DNA from 3 places in the Desulfosporosinus sp. SYSU MS00001 genome. Region 1 is predicted to be linked to each of the others. Evidence: riboswitches for the same ligand, from Rfam matches in the RefSeq annotation. Region 1 holds a riboswitch; each other region holds the start of a gene.
What was found. Region 1 has a riboswitch for S-adenosylmethionine ahead of ACPUYX_RS15080 (homocysteine synthase). Riboswitches for the same ligand answer to the same signal wherever they lie in the genome.

Region 1 (7,600 bases):
CCATTCTGTGGGATTTATTATATAGTCATCAGATTTTAATTCACTTAAGCTTGCAGCCAATAATTCTTCGGCGGCTGGGTTTGCATTGAGAATAATCCCACTTTCGTCTTGAAGTAAAACTCCCTCTCTAACGGCAGCAAAGATAGTCTCAAATAACGACACTTTTTCGGCTAGAGCAGACGTCATGTCCTGATATTGAAGCTCACTTTCTATAAACGTATTCATATGATACCTCCACAACGAAAGGCCTTTTGAGGTTTATGGGTTTCCGATTTTATCCGACAGTCGTAGCTGAATTATATACATTATTCGACATAAATTGACCTACACCTTTCAATAGTTTAAATTTTTCAAAGATCTCTGCCAATTTTTCTTTTATATTGACACTAACCATTAATTCATCAATTCCATCCCCAACAAATCTTCTGACGATTTGTGAACAGTCTGTATCAAGACTGCCCTAGCTTACATAAAAAGTAGTATGAGGGAGTCCTATAATCTTGAAATCTGCATAATAAAGCTAATAAGGAGATATCCATATACTTCTAAAAATTGTTTGCTTTACAATATCAATCAACAAAAAATATTTACAAACATTCAAGCAATCATTATAATGTTTATGAAGTAAACTAAATAAGGGGGAATACCTATTGAACCGTATAACCCACCAAAACTTCTGCAGTCTGGATTGTCACATTCCCCCTCACCGGTCAAAGGAATTGTCTCACTCGCTTGCGCAAATGGAAGGCGTAACACCTATTTTTAAGGCCCTTGCCGATGAAACGCGGGTAAAAATTATTTATGCCTTACTCCAAGAGCCAAATCTTTGCGTTTGCGATCTTGCCCAGATTACAGATTTAACGGTCTCAGGAGCCTCTCACCATTTACGCTTGCTTAAAAACTTGGGACTTGCTCGATCTCATAAAGAGGGCAAACTCGTGCGCTATTGTATCCATGATGAGCACGTTAAAATCATCTTAGAAGAAGCGCTCAACCATTGTAACCACCTCCCAAGATAACCACCTTTGGAAATAATTTGGCATAATACGTCAAGTGGAGGATGAAAATGAGTAGAGTTTTAAATATCGGATTAGACGTAGGTTCTACAACAGTAAAACTTGTCGTGCTTGATAACAATCGAACGATAGTCTACAAAAACTATTTAAGGCATTTTTCCAATATTCGCAATACCGTTGTTATGATGCTTGAGGATGCCAAAGCAATTCTCCAAGGACATGCCCTAACCTTAATGGTTACCGGTTCGGGAGGATATAACATTTCTCAAACATTAGATGTTCCCTTTATCCAGGAAGTCATGGCATGCTCCAACGCCATAAAACTGGTTATTCCCAAGACTGATGCTGCCATAGAACTAGGTGGTGAAGATGCTAAGGTCACTTATTTTGGTGATTCTCTTGAACAACGAATGAACGGAACCTGTGCCGGAGGAACCGGAGCTTTTATCGATCAGATGGCCTCATTGCTGCAAACAGATGCTCTGGGTTTAAATGAGTTAGCTAAAAACTACAAAACTATTTATCCTATTGCTTCACGCTGTGGAGTATTTGCTAAAACTGATATTCAACCCTTGCTTAATGAGGGGGCTGCTAAAGAGGATATTGCCGTTTCTGTTTTCCAAGCTGTTGTTAATCAAACCATTAGCGGTTTGGCTCAAGGACGTCCGATTACGGGTAACGTGGCTTTTTTAGGCGGTCCTTTATTTTTCCTTTCGGAACTTAGAAAGCGTTTTATTGAAACATTGCATTTAGATGACCAAAGTATTATTTTTCCCGATGACTCTCAATACTTCGTGGCCATCGGTGCTGCCCTTTCATCACGAAATCAACAGCCTTTTACTCAAGAGTGTTTATATGAACGAGCGCCGATGATCTATAAAATAAACAATGACGAAAATGCGGAGTTAAATCCCCTCTTCAAAGATGCTGAAGAGTATGAGGCTTTCAAGAAAAGACACGCAGAGAATAAAGTCAAACGAGTAGATTTAGAGACTTATCAAGGAAATGCTTACCTGGGTATCGATGCCGGCTCAACAACTACTAAACTAGCTTTGATTGATGAACAGGGAGGCTTGCTTTATTCCTTCTATGACAGTAATCAAGGAAACCCTCTCGAATCAACCGCTAATGCTTTAAAAAACCTTTATCAAAAACTGAATCCGAATATTAAAATTCTTAATTCGGCTGTTACCGGCTATGGGGAACATCTCATTAAAGCAGCTCTAAAAGTCGACATCGGAGAAATTGAAACAGTAGCCCATTATGCAGCTGCGAATTTTTTCCTTCCCGGCGTTGATTTCGTTTTGGATATCGGTGGACAAGATATGAAAAGCCTGGTTATCCGTAATGGAGTTATTGAATCCATCACTTTAAATGAAGCTTGTTCATCGGGATGCGGCTCGTTTGTGGAGACCTTTGCCCAATCTCTGAATATGAGTGTCCAAGAATTTGCTCAGATCGGCCAAGAATCCAAGCATCCGGTCGACCTTGGCACACGGTGTACTGTCTTCATGAACTCCAAGGTTAAGCAAGTTCAGAAGGAAGGCGCCGAGGTTAGCGATATTTCGGCCGGTATCTCGATTTCTGTAATAAAAAATGCCCTTTTCAAGGTCATCCGCTTGCGAAACGCTGATGAACTTGGACAAAAGATCGTTGTCCAAGGGGGAACATTCTATAATGATACGGTCCTGAGAGCCCTTGAACAACTCGTAAATCGTGAGGTCGTACGGCCTGATATTGCCGGGATAATGGGTGCTTTCGGCGCTGCGCTGATTGCCAAAGATCGCTTCGAGACCAGCTATCAGACAACTCTCCTGCCCCTCGACGAACTTCAAGAACTCTCTTCAGAGACCTCCATGAAACGATGCGGCCTGTGTGGAAATAACTGCTTAGTTACAATTCGACGTTTTTCCAACGGCAATGAATTTTTCTCCGGGAATCGCTGTGAACGTGGTGAAGGCAAAACTATTACAAAATCCGAAATTCCGAACCTCTTCACTTATAAATACAAGCGAGTATTTAACTATGTCCCCTTAGTGCCTGAGAAGGCTGTTCGAGGCACCATTGGCATTCCCAGAGTCTTAAATATTTATGAAGATTACCCCTTCTGGTTTACCTTTTTTACTGAATTAAAGTATCGAGTTATTCTTTCCGGTCGATCTTCGAAACCGCTCTACGAACAAGGTATGGATACAATACCTTCCGAATCGGCCTGTTATCCGGCAAAACTTGCCCATGGTCATCTTGCCGATTTAGTGAAAAAAGGGATAACTAAAATTTTTTATCCTTGTATACCCTACAACCGTCAAGAAGACCCTTCATCAAATAATCATTATAATTGTCCTATCGTTACTTCTTATCCGGAAACCATTAATGCCAACATGGACATCCTAAGAAGCTCAGCGATAACGTTTTATCATCCGTTTTTGCCTATTGATAATCCACGCAGAATGGGTAAGCGTTTAATTGAAGAGTTAGCGCCGGAAGGAATTCCAAGCCAGGAAATCCTTAAAGCGATGGGAAAAGCCTATGCGGAATTAGAGAGTTATAAAAAGGACTCCCGCCAAAAGGGAGAAGAAGCCCTTCAATATATTAAAGACCATCAAATAAAGGGGATCGTTTTAGGGGGAAGGCCCTATCATCTTGATCCTGAAATTAATCACGGAATTCCGGAGATGATTCAATCCTACGGGTTTGCGGTCTTATCCGAGGACTGCATCAGTCATCTTAATCAGGTTGAACGACCTTTGCGGATTGTCGACCAGTGGGTATACCATACAAGGCTTTACGCCGCGGCTAGCTATGTTGCCCAACAGAGCTCTCTGGAGCTGATCCAGTTAAACTCTTTCGGCTGCGGTTTAGATGCAGTCACTACGGACCAAGTTAAAGAAATTCTCGAAGCTTACGGCAAGATTTATACCGTCATCAAAATTGACGAAATTAATAATTTAGGGGCTGCCCGAATTCGTGTGCGTTCTTTAATCGCTGCTATCAAGGAACGTGACAAACGTCAGGTAACCCCAGAAAAGTTAATCATAAGACATCCGCGCGTTATTTTTACTAAGGAAATGAAAAAAGCTCATACTCTCTTAGTCCCCCAAATGTCTCCCATTCACTTTCAGTTTTTTCAAACCGGCTTTGAAGTGGCAGGCTATACTATAGAAATTTTACCTTCTGTAGATAAAGCCGCCATTGATGAAGGCTTAAAATACGTGCATAATGACGCTTGCTATCCGGCTATTATTGTCGTTGGACAAATCATGAAGGCCTTAAATTCCGGCAAGTATGATTTAGACAACACCTCGGTAATAATTTCCCAAACCGGCGGAGGATGCCGGGCGACCAACTATATTGCCTTTATCCGCAAGGCCTTGGCAGACGCCCATATGGGACATGTACCCGTTGTTGCTTTAAATACGGGAAATTCATCAAGCTTAGAGCAAAACCCAGGCTTTAAAATTACACTTCCGATTTTTAAAAGAGTAATGCAGGGATTGATCTATGGAGATCTCCTGATGCGAGTTCTTTATCGAGTGCGCCCTTACGAACAAGAACCAAGCTCAGCCAATCGCTTATACGATTCATGGGTGAAGCGTTGTCAAGAATCATTAAAGACAGGTAATACCAAAGAATACGAGAAGAACATTCGGCAAATTGTCAAGGACTTTGACGCTCTCCCTATTCATGAAGATTGGGTCAAACCTAAAGTTGGCGTCGTTGGTGAAATTCTTGTCAAATTTCACCCCACCGCTAATAACAACATTGTCGAACTGCTTGAGTCTGAAGGCGCTGAGGCAGTTGTACCTGACCTTGCGGACTTTCTTCTATACGGAGCTTTTGATAATCGTATTAAATATAAACAGCTGTCTGGTAGCTTTTGGGGAATGGTATCCGGCAACTTCTCTATCGGTCGGATTGAAGCCTATCGACGAGAAATGAAAAAAGCCCTCAATGCCAGTAAACGATTTACGGCTCCCAAACCTATCGAAGAAATTGCCAAGTATGCTTCAAACCATCTTTCCCTTGCCAATCAATCGGGAGAAGGCTGGTTTCTAACCGGAGAAATGGTTGAACTGATTCGCAGCGGAGTCAATAATATCGTGTGTTTGCAGCCCTTTGCCTGCTTACCAAACCATATTACAGGCAAAGGTATGGTTCGTGAACTCCGCCGCTCTTATCCGGCGGCCAACATTGCACCCATCGACTACGATCCCGGAGCCAGCGAGGTCAATCAACTTAATCGGATTAAGCTCATGCTGTCCGTGGCCATGGAAAATATTTAAATTATTTTTGACTTGACAGGGACCATAGTTTGTTTTATATTAGCTATATTATCTTGAAACCAAGTTAATATTGATTCTCTTATCAAGAGTGGCGGAGGGACTGGCCCTATGATGCCCGGCAACCGATAGTCTAAGCTATGAGGTGCCAATTCCAGCAGAACCTTAGGTTCTGAGAGATGAGAGCAGCGTGTTAAATACCTAACGATTGCTTCTCTGAAGCGATCGTTTTTTTATTATCAGCTGACCTAACCTCTCCTAATAACCGGATTTAAACCCGCGGTAAACAAAATCTTAACAATTACATTTTACTGACAGTCAGTTCACTAAAAGTAACTGTCTGCTAAGAAAAGGAGAGAAATTACAATGACTGAAAAACACCAATTTGGATTTGAAACACTTTCTTTACATGGAGGACAAAACCCCGACTCTGCTACCAATTCGCGTGCCGTTCCAATCTACCAAACCTCCTCCTTTGTTTTCAATGACACAGAACACGCTGCCAACCTCTTTTCCCTTAAAGAACCCGGCAACATCTATTCCCGAATCATGAATCCCACTCAGGATGTTTTCGAGCAGCGCCTTGCCCTCCTCGAAGGAGGCGTTGGTGCCCTGGCCACAGCCTCCGGGCAAGCAGCCATTATGTATGCTATCCTAACCATTGCTCAAGCCGGAGATGAGATTGTCGCTTCAGGCTCGCTTTACGGCGGAACTTACACTTTGTTTGCCTATACTTTGGCTAAATTAGGGATTAAAACTCATTTCGTCAACGGTGATAATCCGGAAGAATTCCGCTCTAAAATTACAGACCGAACCAGGGCTTTATATACTGAAACGATTGGCAATCCCCAAATTAATGTTGCCGATTTGTCTGAATTAGCCCGTATCGCTCATGAAAAGAATCTTCCTCTCATTGTCGACAATACCTTTGCCTCTCCTTATTTATGCCGGCCTATTGAACACGGTGCAGATATTGTTGTTCATTCGGCTACTAAGTTTATCGGCGGGCACGGGACTTCCATCGGTGGAATCCTAGTTGATTCCGGCAACTTTAACTGGAGTAACGGTAAATTTCCTGGATTAAGCGAACCTGACCCCAGCTACCATGGAATTGTTTATACGGAAGCCTGCGGCAAAGCCGCCTATATTACCAAGGCCCGGGTGTCTCTCTTGCGTGACACCGGAGCGGCCTTATCCCCTTTCAACTCCTTCTTGTTTTTGCAAGGCTTAGAAACTCTTCCCCTTCGTATGGAAAGACATATTGAAAACGCCCAAAGAGTGGCGGAATTTTTGCACAACCATCAATTTGTCTCTTGGGTGAATTATCCCAGCCTGACAAACAGCCCTTATTATACTCTTGCTCAAAAGTATTTACCCAAAGGTGCGGGTTCGATCTTCACCTTCGGAGTTAAAGGCGGACTTCAGGAAGGTGAAACCTTCATCAATCATCTGCAGCTATTCTCCCATTTAGCTAACGTCGGAGATGCTAAATCCCTTGTCATCCACCCTGCAAGTACGACTCATCAACAACTTGATGAGGCATCCCAACGCGCCGCTGGAATCTCCCCGGATATGATCCGCCTCTCCATTGGTCTGGAAACGATTGATGACCTCCTCTCTGATTTGGACCAGGCTCTTAAGGCCAGTCAGAATTAATTCGAACAAGCATTACACTGCAAAATCATTGTCTTCACTGTTGAAACGGAGGTTTAGTCGATGCCCATTAAAATACCGGAACATTTACCGGCTATGGAAATACTTAATCGAGAAAATATTTTCGTTATGGGGAACGAGCGTGCTTTTCACCAAGATATTCGCCCCTTAAAAATTGTGATCCTCAATCTTATGCCCCGCAAAGAAACCACAGAAACTCAACTCTTAAGACTGCTCGGGAATTCTCCCTTGCAAGTTGAAATTATCCTCCTGCGAATTGAGAGCCATCATTCTAAAAACACCTCTCAAGAACACCTGGATTCTTTTTATAAAAGTTTCACTGATATAAAAAGCCATAACTATGACGGCATGATTATAACAGGGGCACCGGTAGAACACTTGGAGTTCGAAGACGTTACCTACTGGAAGGACCTGCAGGAAATTATGGATTGGACAACGACTCACGTCACTTCCACGTTTCATATCTGCTGGGGAGCGCAGGCCGGATTGTATCACCATTATGGTATCCCGAAATACCCTTTGCCGGAGAAAATGTTCGGTATCTTTAAACACGATGTCAAGAGGAACAGCTTGAACGGTATGCAGCTCCTGCGGGGATTTGATGACGAATTCTATGTTCCTCACTCCCGT
Region 2 (7,600 bases), on a different contig from region 1:
AATGGATGATATCTATGCAAATTACCTTCTGTCTGTTAAATACATAAATGATGCGCGAGCTTTGTCCAGGGCTGATGAATCAGATACCTTTCATTATTTTTTAGTCAAAGATAAAACCACTCAACAAAAGTTGCAAGACGAGATCATTTCTCTCTCTGATGACTTTGATAAAAGTTATGCTTCCTACTTGAAATTAGCTAATAACTCCTATGAAAAAGAAAAAGTATCGAAAATTAATCAGGAGTTAACCGCCTTTAGAACTGAACAGCAAAAAGCAATAGCGCTGGTCAAACAGGGAAATCCAACGGCTTATGAATATTTCGCTAATAACGCTCAAGCACATCTCGATACGATAAATACGACCCTGCAAGAACTTGCTGATTTCTGTGCCCAAAAAGCAGATACTATCTATACTCAAAATGACTCGACAAATATTGATGCCCAAAGAGTCATCATTGTTTTAACCCTCATCGCGGCTCTTTTGGGTCTTCTGATCAGTTATCTAATTTCTAATTTAATTACCATTAACCTTAAGAAAGTCTTAGCCGGGGTAGAACGAGTTTCAAATGGTGATTTGACAGTTGAAGATGTTATTGTCAAGGGAAACGATGAGTCAGGTAAGTTAGCCCAGAGTTTTAACCTTATGAAAAAACACCTCCTTGAACTAGTTAACCAGGTTAGTCATACCTCACAACAAGTAACTGCATCATCTGAAGAACTTAGTGCCATTATTGAAGAAAACACACAAGCTGCCAATCAGATCGCCTCATCCATGGAGCTTGTTGCCAACGAGACCGAAAAAGAGGCTATGGCTGTTGATGACGTAACTTCTTCTATTGAACAAATTTCTGCCAGCACCCAGGAAGTTGCGGCCAGCAGCAGTGAAATTGCCGACTCGATGACAAAAACATTGATGACAACTCAAGCCGGCCAAAAGGCTTTGGATGAAGTAACCTTCCAGATGACTAACATCAGTGACGGGACAAATATCATTCAAGAACGTATTGAAGGTCTTTCAATCAGCTCTAAAAAAATCAGCACCATCATTCAGTTTATAACTCAAATTTCGGAACAAACCAATTTACTAGCTTTAAACGCCGCAATTGAGGCAGCAAGAGCAGGAGAAAATGGCCGTGGATTTGCGGTGGTGGCTGAAGAAGTACGAAAACTTGCTGAGCAGTCACGAAAATCGACAACAGAAATCACTGCTCTTATTGAGCAAAATAATGAAAACATCGATTTAGCAGTTACTGCAATGGACCATGAAGTTAAAAATGTAAAAGAAGGCCTTGATGTCGTAAATGTCGCTGAACAATCATTTAAGGAGATCAGCAAACTTGTTGAGTCTGTTACAACTCAAATCGAAGAAATAACAGCAACGGTTCAACAAGTGTCAATTGGTGCTCAGCAGCTGGCAACTTCAGCCGAAAAAATAGATACCTATAGTAAGGAGACTGCTTCTCAAGCCCAAACAGTATCTGCAGGCATCGAGGAACAAGCAGCATCAATGGAACAAATAGCCTCATCTGCCAATATACTGGCTTCCTTAGCCACAGAAATTCAAAGTGTCATTGGCAAATTTATTGTTTAGAACCAAAAATCCGTAAAGAGGCTTTTGCAAAATGCATAAACGCCCCTCATAAACAAAACCCTGCATAAATAGTGGTTTAAATTCTCCACTTATATGCAGAGTTTTATTTATAAAAACGGATAGATATTCATTATGCAACAGTTCCTGCCCACCCTATTCCTTCTTCTAATCAGCCATAAACCACCAAGAGTGAGCAGCAGCACTGCTCCTACAACCACCGCGTATCCGAGAACGGGTCTACAAACCATCAGCACAAATGTAGGCAGGTTAGCCCCTAACCACAGAAGAAAAATCTCTGCAAAAAAAGTAATCTTTTTGAATTGCTTTATTTTTATAACATTTTATTGCTTCCTAGTCTTCCCTTCTTGATTCAATGTTAACAATGCTTCCATTTGATCAAAAGCAAACGCTGATGTAGCTGTCTCGTAGCCAAAGGCGCCCTGCAATTCAGGTTGATCCGAAATGCGGTAGGCGAGCATTCGTTCATAACACCATTGCTCATCCTTATTATCCCCAGCTTGATGAAAAATCCGTGCCGCTAACGCATAAACCGCTGCGGAATCGTTAACACCGTCTGGACTGCCATCCGCATGATAGGTACTGAAAATCTTACCGTTTGCCTGAATACTTTTATGCAGAAAATCCAAGAACTTATTAACATTCATCCCGGCTTTCTGAGCGTAATCAATCGTGTATAATTGTTCAACAGTGGTGAACTTTTCCGGCCAGACATAACTTCCCGTCTGCAAATTATAATTGGACGGGAAAAAGCCCTGATTATTAAGAGGGGCATTTTTAAGAATATCTAAAGTACTGCGAACTGATTGCTTGGCTGGAGGAAAATCGGCTGATAAGGTTTCCAATCCCACCGGATCGATATAGAATAAAGAAATTTTCTGCTCTGCTTTTCCTATTCTGCCATCGTAGCTGTCGCAAAATACATTTTCGTCCCGGTTATATTTATAAAGATTAAATGCCAAGAAAAAAGCTTTGATTTTATAAGTTAGCTCACCAAAGTCAGAACTTGCCACGTCCAAACTTCTTAATAATCTTAGTTGATCAACCAAGGCCGTTGCATCGTCCGGTTGTTTCTCCTGCAAATTTAGCCGCCAGTAATAATATCCTTTGGGGGCTGTAAAATACGTTTGCAGGTTATTAAGAACAGATTCAAACAGTTTTTTATCTTTGACAAGCAGAGCATACTCCATAAGTTGACCTTGGGACTCTAAAAGAACATACCTATCGTTTTCGGTTCCCACACCCTGACAGCTTGTCAGCAGACCCTCACTCGTAATAAAGTGCTGAGATAGTAACTGATCAATTTTCTTTTCAGTGCTGTTCTGGGTGTCAACATTAAGTAAATATTTACTAGCCAAGTTGCCCGGTTCCAAGTGGTTTATTTTATAGTTGAAGTATAAGAACGATCCAATAAACAATCCAGCAAAAGGAATTAGGAAGATGGCAAACAATTTTATTTTCTTTTTAATTTTAAGATCCACTCCTCTCCAGTAGCGTAAAACAAACGGCAGATTATGCCTTAACTTCAATGTTAATTCAACATTAACTCTTCTACATCAACTTAATTCTATATCTTTCATCAATTTCCTTCGTATTTATGGTCAAACATTAAAATTCAAACAAAATCTAACATTGAACGAACTAGTTCAGCATTATGCATGCAATTATCTCCCGTTAAACCATTATTTATGATCCTTTGACATATTCAGTAACTGAGTCTACAAAAAGAATACCATCTAAATGATCTATTTCATGGCAAAAACATTTTGCTAAATCTCCTGTCCCTGTTAATATTATTTCCTTCCCATTTTCGTTTAAAGCCTTAACCCTTACTTTAGCAGGCCTCTTAAGTTTACCCCATATATTAGGAATACTTAAACATCCCTCGATAACCTCTTGATTCCCCTCGCGTTCAATAATTTCGGGATTTACCAGCTTCAGAAGCCCTTGTCCCATATCAATGACAACCAATCTTTTTAGCAATCCAATCTGAGGAGCAGCCAATCCGCCGCCATTTTCTTTATACATTGTTTCTGCCATATCATTGAGTATTTGTCTTATTTTGTCGTCGATTATTTCAACAGGTTTACTCTTTTTTCGTAATAGTTCATCATCCAAAAACCTAAGCTTCCTCAAAGCCATTTAAATCACACCTCTTCTAATCTCTGCCTTAATTTTAAGGTAACTTTAGTTAACACCCTTCATTAGCTCCATTTTAACTCTAATTTCTTTTTCTAACACGATAACTTTTTTAAAGATCTTTTCCAGAACCTAAGACCCTTTTCATAACCATACAAAACAACTTTTTTCTCGGCAGCCAATGGAAGAACTAAATCCCTTTCGGATTTTTTCAAGGCCTCCGCAAACCATTCTTGTTGAGTCATTCCCGCTAAATCACAGATACGTTCGATGCGTTGTTTTTCATTCTCTGTAACAGGAAACCAAATTATATCATCCATGGAAAGCACCTCTCTTTTGGAAAACGTTAATTTTTACCAAAAACAAAAATATCTCTTCTAACATGAAGAGATATTTATAGCTCTCATCTGTTAGGAATACTCCTACAGGATTTAGCACCATGCTTACGCTGGTTGCTGGGCTTCATCGGGCCAGTCCCTCCACCACTCTTGATAAGAGATTTATTCAATTGATTGTGTTAATGATTAATATACTAGTTGCAAACTTCGTTTTTGTCAATTCTAATTTAAAAAGCCTAATGCTTCGTATTAATTTTACAGGCAACAGCTTGATCAACCATATCCTTTGATAAGATATCCGCATACACTTCTTCGTGTCTTTTCAGCCAGCTATTAGCATAGGTACACGTAGCCGAAGCCTTAAGACCTTTTTCTCTTAAATAATCAGCTACAACCTGCATCATCTTGCCGGCCATACCTTGCCCTCTCAAGCTTGGATTCACATAAGTATGGTCTATATCTAGCTCGCCATTTTCCTTAGAAACAAATGTTGCTTCACACATTAGTTCGCCTTTTTCATCGGTTGCATATATACGTCGATCTTCATACTGCCAATTCATAACTAATTCCTCCTCGATAGTTTCGTTTGGCCTCTATCGGGCCTAGGACTCACTTTAATTACTCTTGAACTCTCCTGATTTACCAGTAGTATTCTTTACGGAAGGTTAGTTGATACAAGTTTACCAGGAAACTAAGGATTTTTCACTATTAATTGTTAGATGATCCCCATTAACCACCTATTATTACCAATAGCTATTCCGGTTTATCATGATATAATACATTCAAGGGGAAAGTCCCTTAGTCTTTTTCATGGTACTTATATTGCCCTCCGGGGACAGCAATTCGGAGGGACTTTTTTCTAAGAGCTCGTCTGGCATAAAGTTAGACATGTCTCTTTGCGGAAGATTGAGGGGGTGGCTGCCAATCAATTCGTTTGGCAGCACCCCCTTTCGGATGTTGCATTATATAATTTCATTAGTCACATTTTTCAGCAGTCTTCGAGGCTGCTTTTTATTTGCAGATAATTCCTTCAATCATCTTCAACTCGCAGTAATGATTGATTTATAAATAGGTAATACAAAATTACCCATAGACCCACTACCACTTAAGGAGTTTTCAGCCAACATTCAGTAAGCTTTAAGTTTCACTTCAGTCCAAATTCAGCTAGCGGCCTTAGAATAACCTTGTCGTTAAAAAACATTTATCAAATCTAAAGGAGATGTTTAACGAGACTTGATAACTATGAAACAAATCATTGGGTCTACTTATTTACGGATCACTACCAAATGATAAGGTTATTGTCAATCTTGAATAAAGGATAGTAAAATAGAACGACCAGGTACATGTTTGTTTCATGTTCCTGGTCATTTAATTCATTTTAGGGGCAAATTTCGTTAACTCACAATTATCCTTAGAACTCCATTTGTAGGCATAAAAAGACAAAGGAAGAAAAAACAGGCTTTGTGAAGATACAAGTTTTCTTGTCCGAAAAACAGCTAAATGATATACTAATTTTCCCAACTTAGAATTAGGAGGATGAGAGAAATGGAGCTTTTTAATCAGCTTCAATTAGAAACTGAACGACTTACACTAATGGTATTGGATGAGACCTTTGCCGATTTAGTTTTGGATTATTATAAGCGTAATAGCAGGTTTCTCCAGGAATGGGAAGCTAAAAAGGAACCTGAATTTTATACGATTCGTTATCATCAAGAAGCGCTGCGCAAAGAATTGTCCAAAATCAATGATGGGGATGCATTCAGGGTCTGGCTTTTTAAAAAAGATGAGGCGTTGTCCAAAACAATTGGATCAATCGGCTTAAACAATATCGTTCATGGGGCCTTCCTCTCGTGCCACCTAGGCTATAAATTGGACCATACTGAAATCAACCAAGGCTACATGACGGAGGCCTTAAAAAGAGTTATTGAATTCGCCTTTACAAAATTAGGGCTTCATCGTATTGAGGCCAATATTTTGCCGCGAAATGCACGATCGATGCGAGTAGTAGAAAAACTCGGTTTTTATAACGAAGGCCTTGCCAAGAAATATTTGCGAATTAACGGCAAATGGCAAGATCATCTTCATATGGTTCTTCTAAATGAAGCTATGGAGTAAACTTTAATTCATTCCAACTCTTCAATAAACCATTCCTTTTCACCGTATTTAATAAAGTACTGACCATCACGCTCGATCAAGTTTTTACACAACTCACTATAGGAAGAACGGGACAGTTTCGTATCACCCGGCCAAAACAATGAGATATAAGGGATATGGTTCTTTATTAAAATATTGCCTAAAGGCAAGGGGAATTTTCGCCCATCATAAAGTTGCAATATTATCCGATCAGCCTGCACAGTTACTGATTGAACAAAAAAGGGGACATCTTCTACCTTTACGGGGTACAGTTGATTCTGCCATTCTATATTAAAGTTATTATGATCATCTTTTTGGAGATTAGAAGCAAATAAGCAGACAATTTCTTTCCTGATCATTACCAAGCCATCAGCGTACCATAGACCATTCTTGTCAATAAAGAGTTCTGGGGCGCGTAAATTACTCACGATATTGCCTCCTCGCCATAAAAATAGATATTAACTATTGCCGATAAGATATCTTCTTAAATCATTCCACGATTATCCTTTATTTCCTCCTTATCATAATGTTTTGCTCCAGGAATCGCTATCATAGTTATAATTATTTATAATTATTCTTCTCCTTATCTCGCACCATTAGATTGCAGACTTTCGTTTTTTTTCATCGCGGAGTACAATTAAAAAAGATCACAGAAAAGACTCAAGTTAAGGAGGAAAAAGCCATGATCCAGGGTAAAGGCTTGTCCCATTCGGAGCTTAGCGAAGTTGCCCGGCGAATGCGCCGCCATATTCTGAAAATGACCCACAAAGCCAAGGGAGGACACCCAGGAGGCTGCTTGTCAGCAACAGATCTCCTTGACGTTTTATATATGAACGTTCTCCGAGTCAATCCGCAAAACCCTCACTGGGATAAACGGGATTTTTTCTTTTTGTCTAAGGGACATGCGGCACCGGCACTATATGCAGCCTTATGCGAACGGGGGTTTTTCCCGGAAGAAGAGCTTCTCACTTTTCGTGAAGCCGAGAGTCGGCTTCCTGCTTATCCTAGCTGCGAATCGACCCCCGGTGTTGATATGGCATCAGGTTCGCTGGGCCAAGGTCTATCTATTGCCAATGGAGCGGCATTAGCGGCGAAACTTAAAGGTTCTGATCAACGTGCCTATGTGATGCTGGGTGACGGAGAATTGCATGAGGGACAAGTCTGGGAGGCTATGTTAACAGCCGCTCATTACCATTTAGATAATGTTTGTGCTATCGTCGACTACAACAAATTGCAGCTTGACGGTCGTCTCGACGAGGTAAAATCGTTAGGAGATCTGCCGGGAAAGTGGAAAGCTTTTGGCTGGAATGTCCTCGAAATCGATGGACATAACTTTCCACAGATTGAGAAAGCCTTTGCGCAAGCTCATGCAGTCAAGACA
Region 3 (7,600 bases), on a different contig from region 1:
ATTTTATTAGCAGGTTGATAGCAAAATAACTGCTAAACCTGTGAAAAATTGCTGTAAGATTTCATATTTGAACGAAATACAGACTCAGCAGCAAATTATAGATAACTGTATACAATATTAAGTATTAAAATTGCTAGACAGTTATAGAGAACACAGTTATAATTGAAATACAGTTTTGTCGTTAGAAGTGAGCAAAGAGGCTCTAAAACGGCGTTCTTAGTAACGCCATTTTAGAGCCTCTTTGCCATTGCTGGCATACAATTTTCAACATTTTATATAGAGAAGTAATATTTAGGCAGGAGGCATAATTAATGACTCTAAACTCTGGGGATATTGCATTTGTTTTTTTATCGACCATCTTAGTATTTTTAATGACTCCAGGATTGGCGTTGTTTTATGGAGGAATGGTCAGAAAACGAAATGTTCTTTCAATAATGATGCAAAGTTTTGCTGCAATAGGGCTGGTTACCATTGTCTGGGTAGTATTCGGGTACTCTTTAGCCTTTGGGCCCGATCATGGCCATATCATTGGAGGGTTGGATTGGTTTGCCTTAAAAAATGTGGGACTTTCTCCTAACCCTGATTATGCACCTACGATCCCTCATCTATTGTTCTTTATGTTTCAGCTTATGTTTGCCATCATTACTCCAGCGGTTGTCAGTGGCGCTACTGCAGAAAGAATGCGTTTTCCCGCTTTTCTCTTATTCATGTTTTTTTGGAGTACATTTGTGTATATTCCTCTGGCCCATTGGGTTTGGGGTGTAGGAGGCTGGATGAAGAATCTCGGCGTCATGGACTTTGCAGGCGGAACGGTTGTAGAAATGGCGTCAGGAGTATCTGGACTGGTTGCAGCCCTAATCCTCGGGAAACGTCTGAAAGTAGGGTACGAGTTTAATATTCCTCATAACATGCCCAATGTTCTCTTGGGAGGAGGACTATTGTGGTTCGGCTGGTTTGGCTTTAATGCCGGAGGGGCTATGGGGGCTAATGGACTGGCTGTTTTAGCTTTGACCACAACCCAAATAGCAGGAGCAGCCGGAATGATTGGCTGGGCGCTCCTGGAATGGTTCCACCGCCGTCAAATTACAGTTTTTGGAGCTATCAGCGGTATTATTGCTGCATTAGTTGCTATTACGCCTGCTGCAGGATTTGTATCCACCGGGAGTTCTCTGCTGATTGGATTTGTCGCGGGAGGGGTTTGCTATTTAGGGGTTAGTGTACTTAAGGATAAGTTAGGTTACGATGATGCTCTCGACGTTTTTGGTATTCATGGTATTGGAGGCACATGGGGTACCCTGGCTACTGGAATTTTTGCAGATATACGTCTTAATCCCCAAGGCCATAATGGTTTGCTCAATGGCGGCGGAATTCATCCTGTTCTCATTCAGCTGCTTGCGATAGTTGCCACCTATGCCTTTACCAGCGTTATGACATTTGCGATTTTAAAAGTGGTTGCTTTGTTTACATCACTAAGGGCAACAGATGATGAACAAGTCAATGGCTTAGATTTAACTCAACATCGAGAAAATGCCTATCCTGATTTTGAACTAACAGAGAATGTTTATATTTAAGTTTTAGTTTAAGTTTAAGATAATAATCCCATTTTACATTTTACACTTCTTAAATAGTTTCTCCCAAAAAGTTAAAAAGTTTCAAAAGGTCAGAGAGCTTCTTCGCCATGTTCACCTGTCCTGATCCGGATTGCATCAGCTACGTCGTAAACAAAGATTTTACCATCGCCAAATTTACCGGTTTTAGAAGATTCAACGATGGATGAGATTACATCATCAATCCTGGCAGAACTAACGACAACCTCAAGTTTAATTTTCGGCAAGAGCTTAGAGACAATTTCTTGTCCGCGATAAATTTGGGTATACCCTTTTTGGTTTCCAAATCCTGAGACATTTGAGACCGTCATCCCATTGATCCCTAGATCTGAAAGAGCTGTTTTAACATCATTTAGTTTTTCTGGACGAATTATAGCTTCGATTTTTTTCATGATTGTCACCGCCTGTTCATGGTTCTGTGAGGATACAGTCCTCTTTATTATAACAGAAAGCCATTTGGGATAATATCCTCAGGTACGAGCATCATAGATTTTAATAGAGACTTAAGTTCATTAACGTTGTGATGGCTAGGTGTGCTGTATGGGTTAAACTAACACAACGACTGCATCATAACGAAAACCGGGTCTTAAACCCGGTTTTGTGGTGTCTTCTTCTTAAAGGGTGAATTTTTGCCGCGATCGGGTTTTCCTGTTTTTGTTGAATCTGCCGCTTTATTGGACATGTCAAATAGACCTCCTTAATCCTTGTATATTAGTTTCTTGCCGTTAGAGTTTTGAGGCTCCGGGATTTTCAACATTAAGGCAAGGCGAATCCTAAATCAAACAGTTACTGGGGAAAGGTAGTTTCTTTGTCTTTGCCGTAATCTGTGCGCCCATCCTGGTCTGCTGAATGGCCGCAGGGTAGATCTTCACGTTTAGGAAATGGCCGTTTTTTAGCTTTCGACTGATCCTGCTGTTCCATTGTATCCCTCCTCGCTTATGCATTTATAGTTCCCTGGTAAATCATTAATTTATACGGAGAATCGAACAGGTAACTTCTGTATTAATATACAGAGATCGTATTGACATGGTATGTAACACATGTTAGACTCAGCGTAGTGAATTTAATAAGTATGCTCTTATCCGGAGTGGTGGAGGGACTAGCCCAATGAAACCCGGCAACCCGCTTTGCTGTGACATTGTTGTCTACGCAAGGCATGGTGCTAATTCTTGCAGGAGTGAATTCTTCTGATAGATAAGAGGAGTGTCGATGAATAATTAGGCCTCTTCGAACTAGAAGAGGCCTTTTCGATGCCTATGAAAAGGTTTTCGAAAGGGATTTTTCAGGTCCTGACTCTAGATCACTCTATTTAGAAGGGGAATTTCTTAAAGAATACAAGGATAAAGCGGAACAAAATCTGGAGGTGGGGTCTTTTATGAGTATTGAGAAAACATACGCAGAGATTAACGCTAAGATCAAGACTGGGAAAGCTGTTGTTGTGACAGCAGAGGAACTAATAGCGTTGGTAGAAGAAAAAGGGCTTACAGAGGCAACCCGCGAGGTTGATGTTGTTACAACGGGAACCTTTGCCCCAATGTGTTCCTCAGGAGCTTTTTTGAGTTTTGGACATACGAAGCCGCGCATGAAAATGCAGAAGGTCTGGCTCAACGGTGTGGCAGCTTATGCTGGAATTGCGGCAGTTGATGCTTACCTTGGGGCAGCAGAGCTGCCTGAGGATGATCCTTTAAATAATAATTTTCCCGGTGAGTTCCGCTATGGCGGAGGACATGTCATACAAGACTTGGTAGCTCGCAAACCTGTTAAACTAAAAGCTATAGCCTATGGAACGAATTGTTATCCCCGCAAGAGCGTGGAAACTATGATAACGCTTGATGAGATCAATGAGGCTATTCTTTTTAATCCACGGAACGCCTATCAGAATTATAACTGTGCGGTGAATTTAACCGATCGGACAGTTTACACTTACATGGGCATGTTGAAACCCCAATTGGGAAATGCAAACTATTCCACCTCAGGAGAACTGAGTCCTCTTCTAAAGGATCCTCATTTTAAAACGATTGGTGTAGGTACGAAGATTTTCCTCGGCGGCGGTGTGGGGTATGTGGCCTGGAACGGGACTCAGCATTTTCCGGCCATGACAAATGTCGACGGAAAAGAGCTTGGCGGCGCAGGGGGTACCCTTGCTGTTATTGGTGATTTGAAACAAATGAGTCCTAAGTGGCTGGTTGGTACCAGCTTTCTAGGTTACGGAGCGACACTTAGCGTGGGAATTGGGATACCAATTCCGCTGCTCAATGAAGAAATTACCCGCTATGCTGCCATGAAGGATGAAGATCTGTTTGCCCCCATAGTAGACTACGGAGAAGCATATCCCTCCTTTACTCCTGGTAACTTGGGGTACGTCAGTTATGCTGAACTGAAAAGCGGCAAGATTACGGTACAGGGCAAAGAAATTCAAACCTCACCGTTGTCAAGTATGCCAAGAGCTCGGGAAGTTGCCGCGACGCTCAAAGAATGGATCCAGAAGGGTGACTTCTTATTAACTGAGCCAGTTAAGTCCCTCCCGTCCCCCGCAGATGGAATTGTGGCTCATAGTATTAAGGAGGTTTGATTATGGCACCGAAAAGAATTGTTTTGCGCTTTGGATCCGATATCTCGGTAAAGCCTATCGTCTATCGTCTCGTTAAGGACTTTGACTTGGTTGTTAATATTGTTAGAGCAGATGTTAATCCTCAAAAAGAGGGAACAATGGTTTTAGAGGTCACGGGAGATCAGAGCGAAAAAGGACTCGCTTATTTGCGTGAGTTGGGAGTATCCGTACAAGATCTTAAACAGGGAATTGTCCGCAATGAAGAAAAGTGTGTCATGTGCGGAGCTTGTACGGGACTTTGCCCAACAGGGGCTTTATATATTGAGCGTCCCTCTATGGAGGTTCATTTTGATGAAGACCAGTGCATCGTTTGTATGCTATGTACGAAAATTTGCCCGATGCGGGCAATGGAGGTTCATCTCTAAGTGGACTTTTTAGAACGTACTTACCGGCAGTTGCATCGCCAAGATGACCTGCAGCATTTTCAAGTGATGGTGCAAGAAACGGATCTGGATATCGGGATTCGTAAAGAACGTTTTTCTCCAGAATTGGTGGAATGGATCGAGGATACGATCCGTTCCTGCCGCAAGCCCTTGGAGGAGTATCTTCAAAAAGACCCGGGGTTTCAAAAAGCTTTAATTCCTTATGATGTACCCGAGGATGCTCCATTGATCGTTAAAACCATGTCTGAAGCCGGTCGTTTAGCTGGGGTAGGACCTATGGCGGCTGTGGCGGGGGCTGTAGCTGAGTGGGTGGGAAAAGCGATAGCTAAACGCTCCCGGGATGTTATCGTGGAAAACGGCGGAGATATTTTTATGAAAACGACTCGCTTTCGTAACGTTGGAATCTTTGCCGGGGATTCCCCTTTATCCAACCGAGTAGCCCTTGAAATCCATCCGGAACAAACCCCCCTAGGAATATGTACGTCCTCCGGAAAAGTGGGTCCTTCGTTAAGTTTTGGCAAAGCTGATGCCGTAGTTGTTCTTTCTTCTTCCACAGCTTTGGCGGATGCTGTAGCAACTGCTTGCGGGAATTTAATACAATCGGAGCAGGATTTAGAAAAAACTATTGAATTTGCCTCTCAGATTCCAGGAATCAAGGGATGTCTGGCAATCAAGAATGACCAATTAGCTGCCTGGGGCGCTATAAAATTAGTGCCAATGAACGTGTAATATATCAAAATTACTTTCTAAGCAAGGTTAAACCTATCGATTCAGCCAGTTTCGAGACAGTATGAAAGAAATAAAAGAAGTAGAAGAAATAGAAGAAATAGAAGAAGTAGAAGAAGTAGAAGAAATAGAAGAAGTAAAAGAAGTAAAAGAAGTAAAAGAAATAAAAGAAGTAAAAGAAATAAAAGAAGTAGAAGAGGTAGAAGAAGAGAAAGAAAAAAAGAAAAAAAGAAAAAAAGAAAAAAAGAAACCTCCCCGTCGGGAGGTTTTAGTTTTGCGCAATTATCTTTATCTTCTTATTAATTCCCTTGTACAACCCTAATTTAGCACGAAATACGAAAGGAATCAATGCCCATTTTTTGGATCATTAATCTCACGATAACAAATGAATATTGTTGATATTTAAAAGATAAAAAAATATTATTTTACGGTTTGACCTGGTTTAAGTGCTATTTATGCCAATTAATCGATAGGATAAATTGAAACAATTGCCCAAGACAGGGGGCTAAATATGAAAATGACAGTGTCCAATCAAATTTGTAATGGCAATTTCCTAAAGGCTTGTGAACATGAAGATTTTCCACAAGACTGGCTGCCCATTGGCGGAAATTATGCTTCGAGTTGGAATTATATACGGGAATCTCAAGGCAGGGCTGGGGTGGAAATTATTAATTCAGCAAGCGTTAAGGCGGGAATTATCCAAGCAAATGACAAAGTCATAGAGGTTGACGGCAAGAAGCATTGGCTGGTAAAAGTTGCTTTCCAATGTCGAGAACCTGCATTGCAAGTATTTATGTATCTCTATCCAATTCTTGCGAATGGAAATGTTTTACTGCCCAGGATGTTTTGCTTTAATTCAGAGTTAAACACTAAAGAAATTGTGCAATTTAGGAAATTAATAAGCATCGAGCCGGAGATTAAAGGTTTGCGTCTGGAAACAGGAATCATGGGCTCTGGCCAATTATCAATCTATAAATTAGTGGCCCACCCACTTACCCCTAAACGTTTCAAGAGAATAATCAATAATAAACCAATAAGTCCCTCGATCGAACATATTCATTCCATTGGGGAAATTTTAAAACCAGTCCAGCTTGCGACTCCGATTCCTTTAAACATTCCTGTTAATGTTCAAGCGCAAGTCCATGGAGATATTCGAAATTTAACACCACAACGTGACAAAGTGCAAATCTATGGAAGTAATCAAGTACCTTTGGCTACAACCAGTACTGGACGGGCTCAAGTCGAAATCAGCGGTCATGGATTTCAAGAGAGTATCGAAGAAGTTTCGGTCGGCGAGGTTATGTGCTATTCAACCATTCGTGATGTTTCTGCCCTTTCCCGCTATTCCTTTGCCGTATATAATATGGGATCTGAACTCGCCTATGTGCAGGCTCAACTAAGCCCTGATGGCCTTCATTGGCTGAATATCGGTAAACGAAGAAACGTGGAACCAGAAGCAGTAATTATGGTTGCTCCGGAAGATTTTTTGCGCTATGCCAGGTTGTGCTTTGAGGCCGAAGGTTTAACCTCCCTGAGAGTTTGGGTTCAGGCCCAAAATTAGGTAATAAAAGAACGGATTGTCATCCCTCTAAATATACTGAATTACATGAGATTCGTATCTAGAGGGGTGCTTGCGGTGGATGGCTTAGCTTTAATATCTATTTTGGCCGTAGTGGTCGAAAAATTGGTTGAGATCTTTAAGGATATCGTATACGCGATTCCGGTTTTTCCGAATAAGTTCAGACCGTTAACGCTGGAATTGTTGAGTTTAACGTTTGGATTAATTCTTGCTTTTCAGAGCAATGTTAATGCTTTGCAATTGCTTAATGTTAATACGATCAATCCCATAACCGGAGTCGTTATAACCGGCTTGGTCATTGGCAAAGGGGCCAATTTTGCTCATGATTTTTTTCATACCGTTGGACAAAATCCAAAAAGGAATGCTGCGTAAGAGACTTCCGTTATATTATTAACTATTATGTGAGGAGTCCGGATGCCCCGGGCTCCTTGAGCAATTTTGCAATCTTGGCATACGTTAGTACAGAGGAAAGGTGGTGTGAGTATGGCACAATCTCGCTGCATGAAATGCGGCAACGACCGTTTTGAGGTTGTCCACGCTAATAATTTGGAAGGAACCACACGAGCCGTGCTTTTTGTACAATGCACAGATTGCGGGTCTGTGATCGGAGTCTTGGATTTTCTGAATATAAGTGTGCAAGCGGAACGGATGAAGAATGATTTAAGAAGCAAACTTGGAATCATCTGGAGTCAAC

Region 2: it holds a riboswitch for S-adenosylmethionine, as region 1 does, so the genes downstream of both, ACPUYX_RS03885 (hypothetical protein) here and ACPUYX_RS15080 (homocysteine synthase) in region 1, are expected to answer to the same signal.
Region 3: it holds a riboswitch for S-adenosylmethionine, as region 1 does, so the genes downstream of both, ACPUYX_RS08525 (homocysteine biosynthesis protein) here and ACPUYX_RS15080 (homocysteine synthase) in region 1, are expected to answer to the same signal.

The regions. Positions count from the first base shown of each region.
Region 1 covers NZ_JBNFTW010000008.1:124,139-131,738, forward strand. The annotation lists gene ACPUYX_RS15065 (EAL domain-containing protein) at 1-225, opposite strand, end outside; gene ACPUYX_RS15070 (ArsR/SmtB family transcription factor) at 651-1,019, shown strand; gene ACPUYX_RS15075 (acyl-CoA dehydratase activase-related protein) at 1,067-5,299, shown strand; SAM riboswitch class I at 5,376-5,482, shown strand; gene ACPUYX_RS15080 (homocysteine synthase) at 5,663-6,952, shown strand; gene metA (homoserine O-acetyltransferase MetA) at 7,013-7,600, shown strand, end outside.
Region 2 covers NZ_JBNFTW010000002.1:101,593-109,192, reverse strand. The annotation lists gene ACPUYX_RS03900 (methyl-accepting chemotaxis protein) at 1-1,591, shown strand, start outside; gene ACPUYX_RS03895 (hypothetical protein) at 1,933-2,967, opposite strand; gene def (peptide deformylase) at 3,296-3,751, opposite strand; gene ACPUYX_RS03885 (hypothetical protein) at 3,844-4,068, opposite strand; SAM riboswitch class I at 4,149-4,246, opposite strand; gene ACPUYX_RS03880 (GNAT family N-acetyltransferase) at 4,323-4,646, opposite strand; gene ACPUYX_RS03875 (GNAT family N-acetyltransferase) at 5,632-6,201, shown strand; gene ACPUYX_RS03870 (DUF1285 domain-containing protein) at 6,210-6,647, opposite strand; gene ACPUYX_RS03865 (transketolase) at 6,902-7,600, shown strand, end outside.
Region 3 covers NZ_JBNFTW010000003.1:404,203-411,802, forward strand. The annotation lists gene ACPUYX_RS08505 (hypothetical protein) at 1-29, shown strand, start outside; gene ACPUYX_RS08510 (ammonium transporter) at 312-1,571, shown strand; gene ACPUYX_RS08515 (P-II family nitrogen regulator) at 1,661-1,999, opposite strand; gene ACPUYX_RS08520 (hypothetical protein) at 2,394-2,528, opposite strand; SAM riboswitch class I at 2,683-2,808, shown strand; gene ACPUYX_RS08525 (homocysteine biosynthesis protein) at 2,983-4,179, shown strand; gene ACPUYX_RS08530 (NIL domain-containing protein) at 4,182-4,583, shown strand; gene ACPUYX_RS08535 (UPF0280 family protein) at 4,584-5,330, shown strand; gene ACPUYX_RS08540 (hypothetical protein) at 5,392-5,649, shown strand; gene ACPUYX_RS08545 (DUF6385 domain-containing protein) at 5,839-6,888, shown strand; gene ACPUYX_RS08550 (hypothetical protein) at 6,964-7,278, shown strand; gene ACPUYX_RS08555 (hypothetical protein) at 7,390-7,600, shown strand, end outside.